DNA from 3 places in the Streptomyces sp. NPDC050564 genome. Region 1 is predicted to be linked to each of the others. Evidence: riboswitches for the same ligand, from Rfam matches in the RefSeq annotation. Region 1 holds a riboswitch; each other region holds the start of a gene.
What was found. A riboswitch is a leader RNA that binds a small molecule or an ion and turns the genes downstream of it on or off. The one in region 1 is predicted to bind thiamine pyrophosphate.
Positions count from the first base shown of each region.

Region 1 (6,231 bases):
GGACGCGGGTCACCTCGACGCCGAGCTGTTCGGCGATGTCGGGGAGGGTGAGCCAGGCGGGGACGAGAGCATCGATCTTTGCGTCAATCTCGGTCACGGGACAAGCCTGCCATCCCGGACTGACACTCGGTACCCGAGTCCCGCCGGAGCCGGGGTCCCGCGCTCCTGCGATCGGGTGGGTTTCCGCCGCTCGGCACTGCCGGAAACACCACCGGAATCCGCGGTCGGGGCGCCCCGCCGTCCAGCGGTCGCGCCGAAACGTCCTCCGGCTCCGCCGAATCGGGGGTTCCTCCGGCGGCTGAAGAGGGGTCGGCTACGCCGCCGTCGCCGCCTTCAGCGGTTTCGACGGGTCCACCAGAAGTTCCGGGTTCATCGGGGTGCCCGCCTCGATGAGCCGGCGGCCCTGGGCCAGATCCCTCGGTCGGCCCACCGCCAGGAGGGCGACCAGGCGCGTGTCGCGGAGCCAGCAGACCGTCCAGGCGGGCGCGGAGGGGTCACCGCGCCAGAGGGTCGTGTCGGCGGGGGCGTGGTGGCCCACGTACTGGACGAAACGGCCGAACTGCTCGGACCAGAAGTACGGGACGGGGTCGTACGCGGCGGGAGCCTCGCCGATGATGTTCGCGGCGACCGTGCGCGGACCCTGGAGGGCGTTGTCCCAGTGGTGGACCAGCAGGCGGTTCTCATACCTTCCCGACGGGAAGGAGGCGCAGTCACCGACCGCGTAGACGTCCGGTACGGAGGTGCGCAGGTGGTCGTCGGCCACCACCTCGCGGTGGGCGCCGAGCGCGATGCCGGAGCCGGCCAGCCAGGCGGTCGCGGGGCGCGCGCCGATGCCGACGACCACGGCGCCCGCGGGAACGCGGGAACCGTCGTCCAGCACCACCGCGCCGGGCTCGATGCGCTCCACGCGCGCGTGCGTACGCAGGGACGCCCCGCTGCTCGCGTACCAGGCCGCCATCGGCGCCGCCACCTCGGCGGGCAGCGCGCCGGCGAGTGGCCGGTCGGCGGCCTCGACGACCGTCACCGCGCACCCCGCCTCGCGCGCCGCCGTGGCGAACTCGGCGCCGATCCAGCCGGCCCCGACGACCACGATGTCGTGCTGCTGCGCGAGGACGGGACGAAGCCGCTCGGCGTCGTCCAGGGTGCGCAGCAGATGGACCCCGGGCACTCCCTCCGCGCCCGGCAGCTGAATCGGTTCCGCGCCGGTCGCGACGACCAGGACGTCGTACGGCACGGGCCCGGTGGCAGTGTCCAGCTCATGGTCCTCGGGGCGCAGGCCGAGCGCCTCGCGTCCGAGCTGCAGTTCGATGTCCAGTGCCTCGAAGTCGACATCGAAGGCGGAGCCCTCGGCCTTGCCGAGCAGGACGGCTTTGGACAGCGGTGGCCGGTCGTACGGCTGATGGGGCTCCGCGCCGATCAGCGTCACACTGCCGGTGAAGCCCTGTTCGCGCAGGGCGACCGCGGTCTGCACGCCGGCCATGCCCGCGCCCACGACGACGACTCGCCGTGCCGTACGCCCCTGCGACTGCGCCTGCGTCTGCTCGCTCACCTGATCACCATAGACAACTGACAATTTGTCAGTCAGGGGACGTGCTCAGTGACCTGTTGCACAGTGCACGTCCACTCCTCCCACGCTCATTCGTCCACTTCTTCCACCACGCTCGTCCCGCTGCCCGTCTGCGACTCCCATTCCCAGGTCTCCTCCAGGCGTACCCGCCCGTCGGCCAGCTCGACCACGCGGGACACGCAGTGCCCCGACGAGGTGCCGCCGTCGCGCTTCAGCTGCACATACCGGAAGTCGAGGCGGTCCCTCTCACGAGTACCCACGAGATGCCCGCGTACGACATCGCCACCCGCGTACTCGGCCCAGATCTCGCCGTCCTTCTCGTGGTACGTGAACCGGGTGCGGGTACCCACCTGACCTGGCGCCTGGTCTGCGACCGGGGCGAGGACGAGGCCGTCGAGCGAGCGGGGCATGGGCGGAGGCTCCCTTACTGAGACAGGTGGCGGCGGGCTAGGGTGGCCAACGTAAAGCACTCGCGGGAGCCCGGACGCACCGGGCTGAGAGGGAGGCTGGGACGGCCTCCGACCGTACGAACCTGATCCGGGTCATGCCGGCGAAGGGAGGGGCTGGACGCCCATGTCGCCTACGCGTACGTCAGACGTCCTCGTCATCGGGGGCGGAATCATCGGGCTGGTGACGGCCTGGCGGGCCGCGCAACGCGGGTTCACGACCGCCGTGGTGGATCCCGAACCGGGCGGCGGAGCGGCCCAGGTCGCGGCCGGGATGCTCGCCGCCGTCACCGAACTGCACTACGGCGAGCAGACCCTGCTGGGCCTCAACCTCGCCTCCGCGCGCCGCTATCCGGACTTCGCCGCCGAGCTCACCGAGGCGACGGGCCAGGACCTCGGCTACCGCCAGTGCGGCACGCTGGCCGTCGCGCTGGACGCCGATGACCGCGCGCATCTGCGGGAACTGCACACCCTGCAACGGCAGTCGGGGCTCGACTCGGAGTGGCTGAGCGGGCGCGAGTGCCGCCGTCTGGAGCCGATGCTCGCACCCGGCGTACGCGGTGGTCTGCGGGTCGACGGCGACCATCAGATCGATCCGCGCCGGCTCGCCAAGGCCCTGGTCACGGCGTGCGAGCGGGCCGGGGTGGTGTTCCACCGGACCTGGGCGGAGCGGCTGAGCGTCGTAGGGGGCCGGGCCGCCGGAGTCGTCACCACGGACGGCACCGAGCCGGCCGCCGGTCAGGTCGTGCTCGCCGGAGGCAGTCTCAGCGGTCGTCTGGCGGGCGTCCCCGACGACGTACTGCCGCCCGTGCGGCCGGTGAAGGGGCAGGTACTGCGGCTGACCGTGCCGAACCGGTACGCGCCCTTCCTGAACCGAACCGTCCGCGCCGTCGTGCGCGGAAGCCAGGTCTATCTGGTGCCGCGCGAGAACGGCGAACTCGTCGTGGGCGCGACCAGCGAGGAGCTGGGCTGGGACACGACGGTGACCGCGGGCGGCGTGTACGAGCTGCTGCGCGACGCCCATGAGCTGGTGCCGGGGATCACCGAGCTGCCGCTCACGGAGACCCGGGCGGGGCTGCGCCCCGGCTCCCCCGACAACGCTCCGCTCCTCGGACCGACCGCGCTGGACGGCCTCCTCCTCGCCACCGGGCACTACCGCAACGGGGTGCTCCTCACGCCCGTCACCGGTGACGCCATGGCGCACGTCCTGACCACCGGTGAACTCCCCGACGTGGCCCGCCCCTTCACCCCCCGGCGCTTCGGCGCCGCCGCCCTCACGGAGCAGCCCGCATGAACATCTTCGTCAACGGAGAGCGGCAGCAGATCACCACGGGGACCGCTCTCGACACGCTCGTCGCGACCCTCACCGCCGCCCCGTCCGGCGTGGCCGCCGCGCTCAACGAAACCGTCGTCCCGCGCACTCAGTGGTCGTCCACCGCCCTGTCCGAGGGAGACCGCGTCGAAGTCCTCACCGCCGTGCAGGGAGGCTGACCCATGGCCGACGATCCGTTTGTCCTCGCTGGTACGTCCTTCTCGTCCCGGCTGATCATGGGCACGGGCGGTGCGCCCAGCCTCGATGTGCTGGAGCGCGCGCTGGTGGCCTCCGGAACGGAGCTGACGACGGTCGCTATGCGGCGCGTGGACGCGTCCGTGCACGGCTCGGTTCTGTCCGTGCTCGACAAGCTCGGCATCCGCGTGCTGCCGAACACGGCGGGCTGTTTCACCGCGGGCGAGGCCGTGCTGACCGCTCGTCTCGCGCGTGAGGCCCTGGGCACGGACCTGGTCAAGCTCGAGGTCATCGCCGACGAGCGCACGCTGCTGCCCGACCCGATCGAGCTGCTCGACGCCGCGGAGACGCTCGTCGACGAGGGGTTCATCGTGTTGCCGTACACGAACGACGACCCCGTCCTGGCGCGGAAGCTGGAGGACGTCGGCTGCGCCGCCATCATGCCGCTCGGCTCGCCCATCGGGTCCGGGCTGGGGATCCGGAACCCGCACAACTTCCAGTTGATCGTGGAGCACGCGCGCGTGCCGGTGATTCTGGACGCGGGGGCCGGCACGGCGTCCGATGCGGCGCTCGCGATGGAGCTGGGGTGTGCGGGTGTGATGCTTGCCTCAGCGGTGACGCGGGCGCAGGAGCCTGTCCTGATGGCGGAGGCCATGAAGCACGCGGTGGACGCGGGGCGGCTCGCCCGCCGTGCGGGGCGGATTCCTAGGCGGCACTTCGCCGAGGCGTCGTCTCCTGCGGAGGGCTTGGCCAGCTTGGATCCGGAGAGGCCCGCCTTCTGAGTGCCCGCCGCGGCGGGTACTCCTCCCACCCACGCACCCCCGTTTCCGGTTGGCTGGGAAGTGCGGGTCTCCGCAGGGCGATCTCGCCCTGGTCGTCTGCGGCCGAGCCCGCGGCAGCGGGCCTCTCCTCGGCATCCGTGCACGCGTGCGATGTGCGTCACAGGTCGGCTGCAGTCGCGCTCCGGTATCGGCTGAACGGGGCGGCGTGACAGTGGCGGCTCGTACACTCACCTGCGTGGATACGACCCTTCACGACCCGCTTGTCGGGCAGGTGCTCGACGGCCGCTATCGCGTTGACGCACGGATCGCGGTCGGCGGGATGGCCACGGTCTACAGGGCCCTGGACACCCGCCTGGACCGCGTGCTCGCGCTCAAGGTGATGCACCCGACGCTGGCCGCCGACGGCTCGTTCGTCGAGCGTTTCATCCGCGAGGCCAAGTCGGTGGCCCGGCTCGCGCACCCCAATGTGGTGCAGGTCTTCGACCAGGGGGCGGACGGGTCGTACGTCTATCTGGCCATGGAGTACATCGCCGGGTGCACCCTGCGCGACGTACTGCGCGACCGCGGCGCCCTGCAGCCGCGGGCCGCGCTCGACATCCTGGAGCCGGTGCTCGCCGCCCTCGGCGCCGCGCACCGCGCCGGGTTCGTGCACCGCGACATGAAGCCGGAGAACGTCCTCATAGGGGACGACGGCCGGGTCAAGGTGGCGGACTTCGGTCTCGTACGGGCCGTGGACACCGTGACGAACACGACGGGGACCGTCCTCGGCACCGTTTCGTATCTCGCCCCCGAGCAGATCGAGCACGGCACCGCCGACACCCGCGTCGACGTCTACGCGTGCGGGGTCGTCCTCTACGAAATGCTCACCGGCGACAAGCCGCACTCCGGGGACTCCCCCGCCCAGGTGCTCTACCAGCATCTGCACGCGGACGTCCCGCCGCCGTCGGCCGCGGTGCCGGGGCTGGCCTACGAGCTCGACGAGCTGGTCACCACGGCGACCGCCCGCAATCCCGAGGTGCGCCCGCACGACGCGGTGGCGCTGCTCGGCCTGGCGCTGGAGGCGCGCGCCCAGCTCACCGTCGAGCAGCTGGACGCCGTCCCGCCGGGCGCCCTCGCCCTGGGCCACGACAATGCCGAGGACCGTACGAGTGTGATCCCGCGCTCGCTGTCCGTGCCGCGACTGCTGCCGGTGAACGAGGACGACGAGGACGCCGCCCTCAACCGGACCAGCCGGTTCGAGCAGACCAGTCGGTTCGAGTCCGGCCCGACCGCTCCGTCCCGGCGTGCCACGCGACCCCGGCGCACGATGCTGGCGATCGTCGCCGCCGTCGTGCTGGCGCTGGGCCTCGGCGCCGGCGTCTGGTACATCAACTCCGGCCAGTTCACCAAGGTCCCGCCGATCCTCGCGAAGACCCAGGCCGAGGCCAAGGACCGGTTGACGCAGGCCGGGCTCGACGTCGGTCAGGTCAAGCACCAGTACAGCGACACCGTGAAGCGCGGCACCGTCATCAGCACCGACCCCGAGGTCGGCGCCCGGATCCGTGACAACGACTCGGTGACGCTGACCATCTCCGACGGCCCGGAGACGGTGAAGGTGCCCGATCTCAAGGGCTTCGCCCTGTTCAAGGCGAAGGATGTGCTGAAGGGCGATGGCCTCGCCGCGGGCATGGTCACCCGGGAGTTCAATGAGGACGTGCCCAAGGGCTTTGTGATCAGTACGGACCCGCAAGCGGGGACCAAGCGCCGCGCGGGTTCGGCCATCGCACTCGTCGTCAGCAAGGGCAGCCCGGTGGAGGTGCCCGAGGTCACCGGCTCGTCGGTGGAGGACGCCACGGCGGAGCTCGAGGACTCGGGTCTGAAGGTGAAGATCTCCTCGGAGCGGGTCAATTCGGAGTTCGACAAGGGCCAGATCGCCGGGCAGTCGCCGGC
Region 1 covers NZ_JBITGS010000006.1:101,087-107,317, forward strand. The annotation lists gene ACIBK0_RS11595 (Rv2175c family DNA-binding protein) at 1-97, opposite strand, end outside; gene ACIBK0_RS11600 (NAD(P)/FAD-dependent oxidoreductase) at 314-1,549, opposite strand; gene ACIBK0_RS11605 (hypothetical protein) at 1,636-1,977, opposite strand; TPP riboswitch at 2,030-2,143, shown strand; gene thiO (glycine oxidase ThiO) at 2,141-3,307, shown strand; gene thiS (sulfur carrier protein ThiS) at 3,304-3,504, shown strand; gene ACIBK0_RS11620 (thiazole synthase) at 3,508-4,302, shown strand; gene pknB (Stk1 family PASTA domain-containing Ser/Thr kinase) at 4,538-6,231, shown strand, end outside.

Region 2 (6,231 bases), on a different contig from region 1:
GAACCAGAGCACGTGCCGGATGTCCGACTGCGCGAGCACATCGCCGATCCGCCCCAACTGCCAGGCCCCGTCGACCTTCAGACCGCGGGCCACGATCGCGGCCACGGGGTAGGCGAAGAAGACGGCGAAGAACGCGACGGGCAGGGCCATGAGCCCCAGCCGCGCCGCGCTCCCCTTCCGGGCCTTCGGCGGAGCTACTTCAGTACGAGCGAGGTCCACGACTTGACCCACTGGTCACGGTTGTCGGCGATCTTGGCGGGGCCCATGATCTCGGGATCCTTGGCCTGCGGGCCGAACTTCGTGAACTCCGGCGGCACCTGAGCGGCCTGCCGCACCGGGTAGACGAACATGTTGAGCGGCATGTCGTCCTGGAACTCCTTGGTGAGCAGGAAGTCGAGGAGCGCCTTGCCGCCCTTGGTGTTCTTCGCGTGGCTCAGCAGCCCCGCGTACTCGATCTGCCGGAAGCAGGTGCCGTTCGCGACGCCGGTCGGCGCGGTCGTCGGCTTCGGGTCGGCGTAGATGACCTCGGCCGGCGGCGAGGAGGCGTACGAGACGACCAGCGGGCGGTCCGCCTTGGCCTTCTTGCCGCCGGCGGATCCGGAGAACTCGTCGTTGTAGGCCTGCTCCCAGCCGTCGACGACCTTGACGCCGTTGGCCTTGAGCTTCTTCCAGTAGTCCTGCCAGCCTCCCCCATCGCCGTACTTCGCGGCGGTCCCGAGCAGGAAGCCGAGGCCGGGCGAGGACGTGGAGGCGTTCTCGGTGACGAGGAGGTTCTTGTACTCGGGCTTGATCAGGTCGTCGAAGGACTGCGGCGGCGTCAGCTTGTGCTCGCTGAAGTAGGCCTTGTCGTAGTTGACGCAGATGTCGCCGGAGTCGATGGGCGTGACCCGGTGCTTGTCCTGGTCGACCCGGTACTCCGGGAGGACCAGGTCCGAGCCCTTGGCCTCGTACGACTGGAAGAGCCCGTTGTCGAGCGCGCGGGACAGCAGGGTGTTGTCGACGCCGAAGAAGACATCGCCCTGGGGGTTGTCCTTGGTGAGGATCGCTTTGTTGACGGCCTGTCCGGCGTCGCCGTCCTTCAGGACCTTGACCTTGTACCCGGACCGCTTCTCGAAGTCCTTCAGCACGCTCTTGGACACGGCCCACGAGTCGTGGCTGACGAGCGTCACGGTCTTGGAGTCCGCGGAGCCGCCGCTGTCGGTGGACCCGCACGCCGTCAGCACGGGCAGCGTGACCAGGCCCAGGCCGACAGCCACGGACGCGAACTTCTTGGTGTTGCTCACTGATTTCCTCCTGGCTGACCAGGAAGAGACGCGGCCCTGCCCGGAACCTCTGACAGTTCCCGGGCAGGGCGCAACAGCTTGAGTGGTGACCGAACTTCCTACCCAGAATGACCTGGGCAAGGTTCAGAGGGTCTGCGGTCTCTCCCGCACTCTCAGCGCTGTGGCGCTCCCCTGTCGGAATATGAAGATGTACGTACGCAGGACAGGTTACCGCTCGGTGGCAGCGAGCTGACCGCACGCCCCGTCGATCTCCTGGCCCCGGGTGTCCCGGATGGTCACCGGCACCCCGTGGGCCGCGATCGCCTCGACGAACGCCTTCTCGTCCTCGGGCCGCGAGGCGGTCCACTTCGAACCCGGGGTCGGGTTCAACGGGATGAGATTGACGTGCACCGGCTTGCCCTTGAGCAGCCGCCCGAGCCGGTCACCGCGCCACGCCTGGTCGTTGATGTCCCGGATGAGGGCGTACTCGATGGACAGCCGACGCCCGGACCTGGCCGCGTACTCCCAGCCGGCGTCGAGAACTTCCCGCACCTTCCACCGCGTATTGACCGGTACGAGGGTGTCGCGCAGTTCGTCGTCCGGCGCGTGCAGCGAGATGGCGAGGCGGCACTTGAAGCCCTCGTCGGAGAACCGGTGGATCGCGGGGACGAGCCCCACGGTGGACACGGTGATTCCGCGCTGCGACAGCCCGAGCCCGTCGGGCTCGGGGTCGGTGAGCGCCCGGATCGCCCCGACCACTCGCTTGTAGTTGGCGAGCGGCTCGCCCATGCCCATGAAGACGATGTTGCTCAGCCGCGCCGGACCGCCCGGGATCTCGCCGTCCCTGAGGGCGCGCATCCCGTCCACGATCTGGTGCACGATCTCACCGGTCGACAAGTTCCGGTCGAGACCGGCCTGCCCGGTGGCGCAGAACGGACAGTTCATCCCGCAGCCGGCCTGCGAGCTGATGCACATGGTCACCCGGTCCGGGTAGCGCATCAGCACGGACTCGACGAGCGTGCCGTCGAAGAGCCGCCACAGGGTCTTGCGGGTGGTGTCCTGGTCGGTGGACAGATGCCGCACGACCGTCATCAGCTCGGGGAGCAACGCCTCCCGGAGCTTGCCGCGCGAGGCGGCCGGGATGTCCGTCCACTCCGCGGGGTCGTGCGCGTACCGCGCGAAGTAGTGCTGCGAGAGCTGCTTGGCACGAAACGGCTTCTCACCGATCGCGGCAACCGCCTCTTTGCGCTCGGCGGGCGTGAGATCGGCAAGGTGCCGCGGCGGCTTCTGGGCTCCGCGCGGGGCGACGAAAGTGAGTTCTCCGGGCTTAGGCATGGCTGTACCAGTGTCGCAGATCGATTTGGGTGACCTGGGGCCCTAGACGTGCGGTGATCGTCATCGGTCGTACCCGGTCGTCCTCGGCTTTCCTCCGGCGGCCCACAGACGGCCCGACCCATGCCGCCTCGGGACGGCATACGTGCAGGTTGAAGCCCCGATGAAACCAGGAGGGTGCGAGACGGCCGCCGGCACACGCGGTGCCCGTCGCGCGGCGAGTGGACGGCGGGCCGCACCCCTTCGAAGATCGCGAACAGTTCGTGATCTTCGTTTCGCGGGCGGCCGGCCCGCCGAGGACTCCACCGCGGACTCAACCGCGCCATGGGCACGTCGCAAGGTCGGCGCGCTGAGCACATGAGCTTAGGATCCGGATCGTGGCAGACATTCCCGACGAACTCATCAAGCTGGAACATTGCGCCGAGGAGGAACGCGCGAAGCTCGCGGGCCTCACCGGCGAGGAGTACGAGGCGCAGTGGCACCGATGGCGCGACGCGTCCGAGGTGGCACAGGCGGCCATCACCAAGTACGCACAGGCGGCCGAGCAGGACCGCCACGAGGTCGAGCAATCCGTGAAGAGGGCTGTACGGCGGGCAGAGGAGGACCCGGCGGACTAGTCGGGCGCGTACAGGCCCCCGCGTCTCGCGGTGGAGGCGAGGGCCCGTCGCACCATCACCCGTACGGGGTCTCGTGTCGCCCCACGCGCCCCGCTACATTCGAACGCATGAGCGAATGGCGTGATGCGGAAGAGGTCGCCCTCCCGGTGCCGGATGAGGTGCCGGAGTGGCGAGACATCGAATTCGCCCGTACGGGACTCACGCTCACGCTCCAGCGGACAGGCCGACGGCAGAAGGCCCAGGTGTTGGAGTACCGCGACCGGCCGGACGGCAGTCGCGCCCTGCTCGTCATCGTCGACTGGCCCCGGCCCACCATCCGCATGGCCTGGGTCGCATGGGACCCGGACCACATGGGCCTGCTGTACACCGAACGACACGTTCCCGCGACCGTCGAGGCCGAGCCACAGAACGGCGACGCGGTGATCGCGGGCCACGACATGCTCGACTGCTTCCACGGCCAGCCGGTCTCCTACTGGCCACACCACGCAGTCGAGGTGCGTGTGGGCGGCCGCTGGCACGAGGGCGGACTGCGGGCCCACTTCAACGGGCCGGGCGGCCGGTCCGTCGCATGGGTACAGCCGCGCTTCCACGAACCGGAATGGCGGGCCCTCGTCACCTTCAGCCGGCACTACGTATGGGATCCGGCGACGATCAGACCCCGCAGCGCTGACCAGGCCGAACAGGCCTAGACTCGAACATGTGAACGATCCAAGTCCGCCGACCCGCCTGGATCTGCTGCGCTTCCTGGAGCGCGTCCAGGAGCAGGACCTGGCGCGTACGCGGCGATGGATCGAGGCCGAGAAGCAGCGCGAAGACGAGCGGCAGCGCGGGATCGAGGCTCGGCCGCCCGCGCCGGACTGGCTCATCGAGCAGGGGCTCTCCGGGCGCGACCCCGTGTACGTGCACGTCGGCGGCTGCTGGAACTCCGGGACGCGAAGCCGCGGAGTAGAACGGCACCAGGCGGTACGGGCGCTCACGGAGGGCGGGGTACCGGCCTGCCCGCACTGCCGTCCGGACACGGATCTGGGGATCCTCGACTAAGAGCTTTCCGGCCGAGGCATGTGCGGAGCCGGACCAAGAGGGCGGTTGGGTGACGGTGCCGCGCGATCCCGTCGCCCCCCGCCGATGATCACGCCACCGCTCGCAGCGGCCCTTGCTCACCGGCAGGAACGGCTCCTCGATTGCCCATGCAGGGCACGCCGACAAGGGAACAATGCCGAGCATGGGCGCATGGGGGACGTTGCTCGCAACAGTTGTCGGTGCTGCGATCGCTCTGCTGGGGCAGCACCTCGTGAAGCGCGCCGAAGACAAGGCTCGCCTGTCGCAGCTGCTCCTGGAGCAATGTGCTCTGGTGGCTGCCTCTGCGTCGGACTGGCGTCCGCTCGGCTGCAGATCCTCTCCAAGGACCGGGCCCTGCTCTCGGCGCTGGAGGAACTGAACAAGGCCGGCCAGCAGCTCGGCAGCTACTGGCGACGGGGCGACGTGGAAGAGGCCGAGTACACCCGGCGTTGGGAGCGGCATCGCACCGCCAAGGCGCGATTCCTCGCCGCGAGCGGAGAAGTGGTCCGTCGGCACCTCACTCAGGCCTGAGTGACTGGGTCCCACGCCCGGCCACGGCCCGGCGGCCCGCAGGACAACCTCGCAATCGACGCTGAAGACGCAGGTAAGGGGCCTGTTGCCGGCGGATCACCGCCAGTTTCCCGGACTTGGGCATGGCCCTGTCGATGTCGCAAAAAAACGGAGGTGGCTTGTCAATGTCGCAGAAAAACGGAGGGGGTTCGCCGTCCTGTGGACAACGAGCCCCCCGCCGTCAAACCGCAGCTCAACGGCGCAGCGACCGCGATCGTGACCGCGGGTCAGCCGGATCTCACGAAGATCAGCCGGCCCCTACGAAGATCACCAACAACAGCCACACCACCGGAGCCGTCGGAAGCAACGAGTCCAGTCGGTCCATGATCCCGCCGTGGCCCGGCAGCAAGGTGCCCATGTCCTTGATGCCGAGGTCCCGCTTGATCATGGACTCGCCGAGGTCACCGAGCGTGGCGCTCGCCGCGACCGCGAGGCCGAGGAGCAGGCCCTGCCACCAGGTGCCGTCGTCGATCAGGAACTGCATGCACAGCGCACCTGCCGCCATGGCGAAGCTGACCGCTCCGAGCAGGCCCTCGCGGGTCTTGCCGGGGCTGATGCGCGGCGCCAGCTTGTGCTTGCCGAAGCGCCAGCCGATAGCGTACGCGCCGGTGTCGCTGACGACCGTCAGCAACAGGAAGGTCAGGACGCGGCGCGGGCCGTCGTCGGCGGTCAGCATCATCGCTACGAACGTCGCCAGGAACGGCACGTAGAAGGCCGCGAAGACCCCCGCCGTGACGTCCCTGAGGTAGCCCTCGGGCGGTTCCGTCATGCGCCAGACCAGGACAGCCAGCGCGGTGAGCGCCATCGCCACCCATGCGCCCTCGGCGCCCCGGACGTATCCGGCGACGACCATCGCGGCACCGCCGAGTGCCAGCGGGACGAGGGGCGCCTTGATGCCTTTGCGCTCCTCCAGCCGTGAGGTGAGCTCCCAGAGCCCCACCACCACGGCGACCGCTATGACTCCGACGAACACGGCCTTGACGATGAACAACGACGCGACGATCACCGCGCCGAGCCCGACGCCCACTCCTATGGCAGCGCCCAAGTCGCGTCCCGCACTCTTCTTCTGCGGTGCGGGGACGGGCTGTGGGGCGCTGGGCATGGGCTCCTGCGGCTTCTGTGACGGGTTCCCGTACGACGCCGCCGGCGGTGAGTGGTCGCGGAACGGGGGGCCGCTCAGCCGAGCGGCCCCCCGATCGTCATCCTGGTCTCCGCCATGTGGGGGTACGTCGGGCACGATGGGCATGGGGCGAGTCTGCTGCGCGTCATGCGCATCGTACGCGGGACCCGCCGGGCCTGCCCCCTGGGCAGGCCCCTGCTCGGACGGCCCCCAGTACCCGGCTTGTGGCGGCGCCCCCCAGGAAGAGTCGTTCATCAGACCTCGAGCAGCT
Region 2 covers NZ_JBITGS010000011.1:23,805-30,035, forward strand. The annotation lists gene ACIBK0_RS18815 (ABC transporter permease) at 1-219, opposite strand, end outside; gene ACIBK0_RS18820 (thiamine ABC transporter substrate binding subunit) at 195-1,283, opposite strand; TPP riboswitch at 1,361-1,466, opposite strand; gene rlmN (23S rRNA (adenine(2503)-C(2))-methyltransferase RlmN) at 1,491-2,597, opposite strand; gene ACIBK0_RS18830 (hypothetical protein) at 2,972-3,211, shown strand; gene ACIBK0_RS18835 (hypothetical protein) at 3,319-3,900, shown strand; gene ACIBK0_RS18840 (DUF6233 domain-containing protein) at 3,911-4,252, shown strand; gene ACIBK0_RS18845 (hypothetical protein) at 4,553-4,801, shown strand; gene ACIBK0_RS18850 (phosphatidate cytidylyltransferase) at 5,088-6,215, opposite strand; gene frr (ribosome recycling factor) at 6,215-6,231, opposite strand, start outside.
Region 2: linked by a shared signal. The riboswitch ahead of ACIBK0_RS18820 (thiamine ABC transporter substrate binding subunit) and the one ahead of thiO (glycine oxidase ThiO) in region 1 are both predicted to bind thiamine pyrophosphate.

Region 3 (6,231 bases), on a different contig from region 1:
CCACGACGCCCTTCGAGTACAGGAAGGACATCGACCCGGAGGCATCGAGCACCAGCACGACACGCGCCATGACCCCCTCCGCCCCCCGCTTGCGCAGACTGACCGCCACCTGCTCCTTGCGCAGGGAGAGCCGCTTGCGCATGTCCACAGGCAACTGCTCCTCGCCCTTGGTGAGGCGGGGGACGGGTCCTGGGGGCGCCGACGGAACCTGCGGGGCGGGCGGGACCACAGGCGGCACGACGGGCGGTCCCGCGGACGGCACCACCGGTGGGCCCGCGGCAGTCACCGCGGGCGGCACCGCCGACGCAGCACCCGTCCCGGACCCGGAGCCGGCGGCAGGCGCAGAGGCCCCGGCCTCGTCGTCCACACTGATCCCGAAGTCGGTGGCCAGGCCCGCGAGACCGGACGCGTAGCCCTGTCCGACCGCGCGGAACTTCCACTGGCCGCCCCGCAGATACAGCTCACCACCGATGAACGCCGTCTCCGTCGTGGCCTCCATCTCGAAGCGCGCGAGCTCCTGCCGCGTCCCGGCGTCGAGCAACGTCAGCGTCAGTCCGGACAGCTGACCGAAGGTGCCGCCGTCGGCCGAGGCGCACAGGACGACCCGCTCGATGCCCGGCTCCAGGGCGCGCAGATCAACTCCGACCGTGTCCGTCGTGGCTCCGCCGTCCCGCCGCTTCCCGAGGTGCCGTACGGCCCCGGAGGCATGCTGCGGCTGGTTGTAGAAGACGAAGTCCCCGTCGTCCCGCACCCGTCCACCCGCACCGAGCAGCAGCGCCGAGGCATCGGCGTCCGGCGCACCGGGCCCCCCGGCCCAGCCGAGCACGACCTGAACAGCCCCGGCGGCCACGGGAAGGTTGGCGCCCTTGCTCATGGATGTCGCTGTCATGCGCCCAGTCTGCCGACAGAACCCGGTCCCGGAGCCGTCCGATGCACATGCGCGAGCCTCGGACGGCTCCGAACACCACGCACTCGTGCGCGCCTCAGTCCGCCAACGGCAGATAAACCCGGTTGCCCGCTGCCGCGAACTCCTTGGACTTCTGCGCCATGCCCTCCTCGATCTCCACCTGCGAACCGCCGTGCTCGCGGCGGATGTCCTGCGAGATCTTCATCGAGCAGAACTTCGGCCCGCACATGGAGCAGAAGTGGGCCGTCTTGGCGGGCTCGGCCGGCAGTGTCTCGTCGTGGAACTCCCGTGCCGTGTCCGGGTCGAGGGCCAGATTGAACTGGTCCTCCCACCGGAACTCGAAGCGGGCGTCGGACAGCGCGTCATCCCATTCCTGCGCACCGGGGTGCCCCTTGGCGAGGTCGGCTGCGTGGGCGGCGATCTTGTAGGTGATGACGCCGGTCTTGACGTCGTCACGGTTGGGCAGGCCCAAGTGCTCCTTGGGCGTGACATAGCAGAGCATGGCCGTGCCCCACCAGGCGATCATCGCGGCACCGATGCCGGAGGTGATGTGGTCGTACGCCGGCGCGACGTCCGTCGTCAGCGGGCCCAGCGTATAGAACGGAGCTTCATCACAGATCTCCTGCTGAAGGTCGATGTTCTCCTTGATCTTGTGCATCGGGACATGCCCCGGCCCTTCGATCATGGTCTGTACGTTGAAACGCTTGGCGATCGTGTTGAGTTCCCCGAGCGTCCTCAACTCCGCGAACTGCGCAGCGTCGTTGGCGTCCGCGATGGAGCCGGGCCGCAGGCCGTCGCCGAGTGAGTACGTGACGTCGTACGCCGCGAGGATCTCGCAGAGCTCCTCGAAGTTCTCGTACAGGAACGACTCCTTGTGGTGCGCCAGGCACCAGGCCGCCATGATCGAGCCGCCGCGCGAGACAATGCCTGTCTTGCGGTTCGCGGTGAGCGGCACATACGGCAGGCGCACGCCCGCGTGGACCGTCATGTAGTCCACGCCCTGCTCAGCCTGCTCGATGACCGTGTCCTTGTAGATCTCCCAGGTCAGCTCCTCGGCGCGGCCGTCGACCTTCTCCAGCGCCTGGTAGAGCGGCACCGTGCCGATGGGGACGGGGGAGTTGCGCAGCACCCACTCGCGGGTGGTGTGGATGTTGCGGCCGGTGGACAGGTCCATGACCGTGTCGGCGCCCCAGCGGGTCGCCCAGGTCATCTTCTCGACCTCCTCCTCGATGGAGGACGTCACGGCCGAGTTGCCGATGTTGGCGTTGACCTTCACCAGGAACCGCTTACCGATGATCATCGGCTCGATCTCCGGGTGGTTGACGTTCGCGGGCAGCACCGCGCGCCCCGCGGCGATCTCCTCGCGTACGACCTCGGGGTCGACGTTCTCGCGGACCGCTACGAACTCCATCTCGGGCGTGATCTCACCGCGGCGGGCGTACGCGAGTTGCGTCACCGCCTGTCCGGGGCGGCCCCTGCGCGGCTGGCGCGGCCGGCCCGGGAAGACCGCGTCGAGGTTGCGCAACCCCCCACGCGGCGACGTGTGCTTGACCCCGTCGTCCTCGGGGCGGACCGGACGGCCCGCGTACTCCTCGGTGTCGCCGCGGGCGATGATCCAGTTCTCGCGCAGCGGCGTCAGACCCCTGCGTACGTCGGTGTCGACGGTCGGATCGGTGTACGGGCCGGAGGTGTCGTACAGCGTGACGGACTGCCCGTTGGTGAGGTGCACCTGGCGGACCGGCACTCGTAGATCAGGGCGTGAGCCGCCGAGATACGCCTTGTGCCAGCCGATGGACTTCCCGGCCTCGCCGTTCTCGGCCGGGGCGGATGCCCCACCGTTCTCGGCCGGAGCAAGCGCCCCATCCGTCTGGCTGGAGGCAGGCGTGCGTACGTCCTTGTTGGTCATGAGACCTACTCCCTACGCCGGCATTACCCGGTAACAGGTTCGGCGGTCGACGCAGCGGCTTCCGTCCGTCGATGTTTCATGTGAAACATCGCCAAGACGAAGGTCAGCGCCCTCTCAGCCCGGTGCTCCGAGCTCCCGCGTGTGCAAAGGTGCCTCCACGCTAGCGTCATATCTGGCGCGCTGAACAGAGGGCCCCCTTCGTTCTTGCGATGATCGGGCGGTGACCACAATGCAGCAGCCTCCGTTCCCACCGTCCGATCCGCCTCGCGGGTCCGGCTCCGGTGGCGGCCATGGACACGGTTCCGGCGACGGCCGCGGACATGGACCGGGCGGTGGCGGCCATGGGCCGGGCCCCGGCGACAGCCATGGTCCTGGCGGCGCGCACGGCCACTCGCACAGTCACAGCCACGGCCCTGCAACGCCCGTCTCCAAGCACCTGCGCAAGGTCATCGCCGCGGTACTGATCCCCTTCGCGACGGCGGTCCTCGTGGGACTCGTGGTGCTCTGGCCCGGCGGCGCCCCGTCGCACGAGCGCACTGGCGTCGGCTTCGACCGGCAGACCCAGCAGGCGACGGTCGCCAAGGTCGACAAGGTGGACTGCAAGTCCGTGAACGCCTCGGGGGAGACCCCGACCGGTGACACGTCCACGGCCGAGGGCTCCTCCGCGCAACAGCAAGCGACGGGTGACTGCAAGAAGGCGACGATTCGGATCGACACCGGCAAGGACAAGGGCCGTACGTTCACCGAGATCGTCCAGCCGGACCAGTCGCGGCAGTTGCACCAGGGCGAGAAGGTCGTGGTCGCGTACGAGCCCTCCGCGCCCAAGGACTTGCAATACTCGGTCACCGACGTGAACCGGAAGTTCCCCCTGGCGCTGCTCGCGGGGATCTTCGCGCTGGTCGTCGTGGTGGTGGGCCGGATGCGCGGCGTCATGGCGCTCATCGCGCTGGCCATCAGCTTCCTGATCCTGAATTTCTTCATCCTGCCGGCGATCCTGCATGGCTCGGACCCGCTGATCGTGGCGGTCGTCGGGGCCAGCGCCATCATGCTGATCGCGCTCTACATGTGCCACGGCCTCTCGGCCCGCACGTCGGTGGCCGTCATCGGCACACTGCTCTCGCTGGTGCTGATCGGCGTGCTCGGCTCCGTCTTCATCGGCTGGGCGGCGCTGACCGGAAACACCGACGACAACACCGGCCTGATCCATGGCTTGTATCCGTCCATCGACATGAGTGGTCTGCTGCTCGCGGGCGTCATCATTGGTTCGCTCGGTGTGCTCGACGATGTGACGGTGACGCAGACGTCCGCGGTCTGGGAGCTGCACGAGGCGAATCCGACGATGGGCTGGCGTGGCCTGTACCGCGCGGGCATCCGCATCGGCCGCGACCACATCGCATCCGTCGTCAACACCCTTGTCCTGGCGTACGCGGGCGCCGCGCTGCCACTGCTGCTGCTCTTCTCGATCGCGCAGAGCAGCGTGGGCGCGGTCGCCAACAGCGAGCTGGTCGCCGAGGAGATCGTGCGCACCCTGATCGGCTCGATCGGCCTGGTCGCCTCGGTGCCGGTGACCACGGCGCTGGCCGCACTGGTGGTCTCCGCGGACCGCACGGACACCAAGGCCGGACCCGTGGAGCCCGCGGGAGCCAGGACGCCGGTACGCAGTGGGAAGGGCCGTCGCCGCAAGCGCTGAGAGCATCCGGCGCCGCGCCCCTTGTGAGGAAGCGTTACTCCACTGGGAGGGTGGCGGTACGTCAGCCCGCGCTCTGCTCCTCCGCCAGAATGCGGTCCAGCGCCTCGTCGAGGTGCGTGTCGAAGTCGGCCAGGGAACGCTCCTGCCCCAGCGGCACCAGTTTGTCCGTGCGGTCGAGGAATGCCACGAGCGGTGCCGCGCCGGACCGGAACAGCGCGTGGTCGCCGCCCACCTGAAGCCGGATCAGCACCTCGCCGAACGCCTCCGGGTCTGCGGGCGCGATGTGCACATCGCCGTCACCGCATGGCCGGCCCACGCCGTCGACCAGCAACTCCCGCCCGAACGCCCAGGTCACAGGAGCGTCTCCGGGCAAATGGAAGGTCAGCCGCACGGCGTACGGATCACAGGTCTCGTATCGGAGTTCCACAGGAATACGGAAGGACAACTCCTCCGACACGAGGAAGTTCATCATGACCTCTGCCTGTACCGACTCGCGCATCGCCTACCCCGTCGTTTGCCGTCGACTGGCCAGGAATCGTCCCCCTGACACTGCTGGAATCTTGCTCAACGTGCACGAGAGATCACAAGGAGTGAGTTTTCAGATACTGATAGAGATCGCGAGTGTCCCTAGCAACTTGCCGATTTCGCTCTGCAATTGGCGTGCGGCGGGCAGCAGTCGCTCGGCCTGATGAGAAGGCAGAGAAATGGCCATCGTCCCCGCAGTTGAGCCTGCCGTGATGGGGATCGCGGCGCAGACGGTGCCCAGCGCGTACTCCTGGCGCTCGATGACGGGCTCCATCCGTCCCGTCCGATCCAGGCGTCGCAGCAGGCTGTCATTGTCACGCACCGTGTACGGAGTGATCGACTGCACCGGGTACCGGTCGAGGTGGTCCCGGCGGGCCTTCTCGTCCAACTGGGACAGCAGGCACTGGCCGATCGCGTGCGCGTGCCCGGTCTCCCGGAAGTCGGCCCACTCCTCGACCGCGGGGTTGCCCGGGGTGTCGGCGACGCACATGACCTCGATCTCGCCGTCGCGGTAGATCGCGTAGTACACGGGAACGCCGATCGAATCGCGCCAGTGCGCGAGCGCGTCGCTCACCGTGCTGCGACGTTTCTGCTGTGCTCCGCTGCTGCTCAGCTGCTCGGCGGCCTCGCCTAGGAAGAACAGCCCCTTGTCGCGGCGCAGATAGCCCTCATGGACCAGGGTGCGCAGCAGGTGGTACGCCGTCGGCAGCGCGAGCCCGGCCTCCCGGGCGAGCTGCTTGGCGGGGGCGCCGTGATCGCGCGCAGCGACGGCCTCCAGCAGTCGCATCGCGCGCTGCACGGAGCCGATCAGGGTTGTGGCGTGCGGCTCCAGGGGCGCGGCCTGCGCATGAGAGGTGCGCGGGGCGCATGTCTCTCCGGGCGTGGTGCGCGGCTGGGTGGGCGGGACACATGATCCCGCCGGCACGCCCGATCGCTGGACGGGTGGAGTGGGGGAATCTGCGGGTGCGGTGTCAACCGTGGCCAAGGGGCACTCCCTAAGGCGCGAGGGGGACCGCCCGTGCGGGGGAACACGGGAGGGGGCTGTGCGCTGCCCGCGGGGGGTCGACCCCGCGTCGAATTCCGGACTTTAATCGCCTGCCACCGCTCACAGACGGCCTCGCCGGAAACTTCCCTCGCCCGAGGGAACCTCAGGTTCCCGTTACCGGTCGCTCACCCTCTCGCGTCTCACCCGTCACTGAGCGA
Region 3 covers NZ_JBITGS010000014.1:190,783-197,013, forward strand. The annotation lists gene ACIBK0_RS23385 (VWA domain-containing protein) at 1-889, opposite strand, end outside; gene thiC (phosphomethylpyrimidine synthase ThiC) at 984-2,813, opposite strand; TPP riboswitch at 2,806-2,962, opposite strand; gene ACIBK0_RS23395 (YibE/F family protein) at 3,034-4,503, shown strand; gene ACIBK0_RS23400 (SsgA family sporulation/cell division regulator) at 4,565-5,002, opposite strand; gene ACIBK0_RS23405 (IclR family transcriptional regulator) at 5,102-6,013, opposite strand.
Region 3: linked by a shared signal. The riboswitch ahead of thiC (phosphomethylpyrimidine synthase ThiC) and the one ahead of thiO (glycine oxidase ThiO) in region 1 are both predicted to bind thiamine pyrophosphate.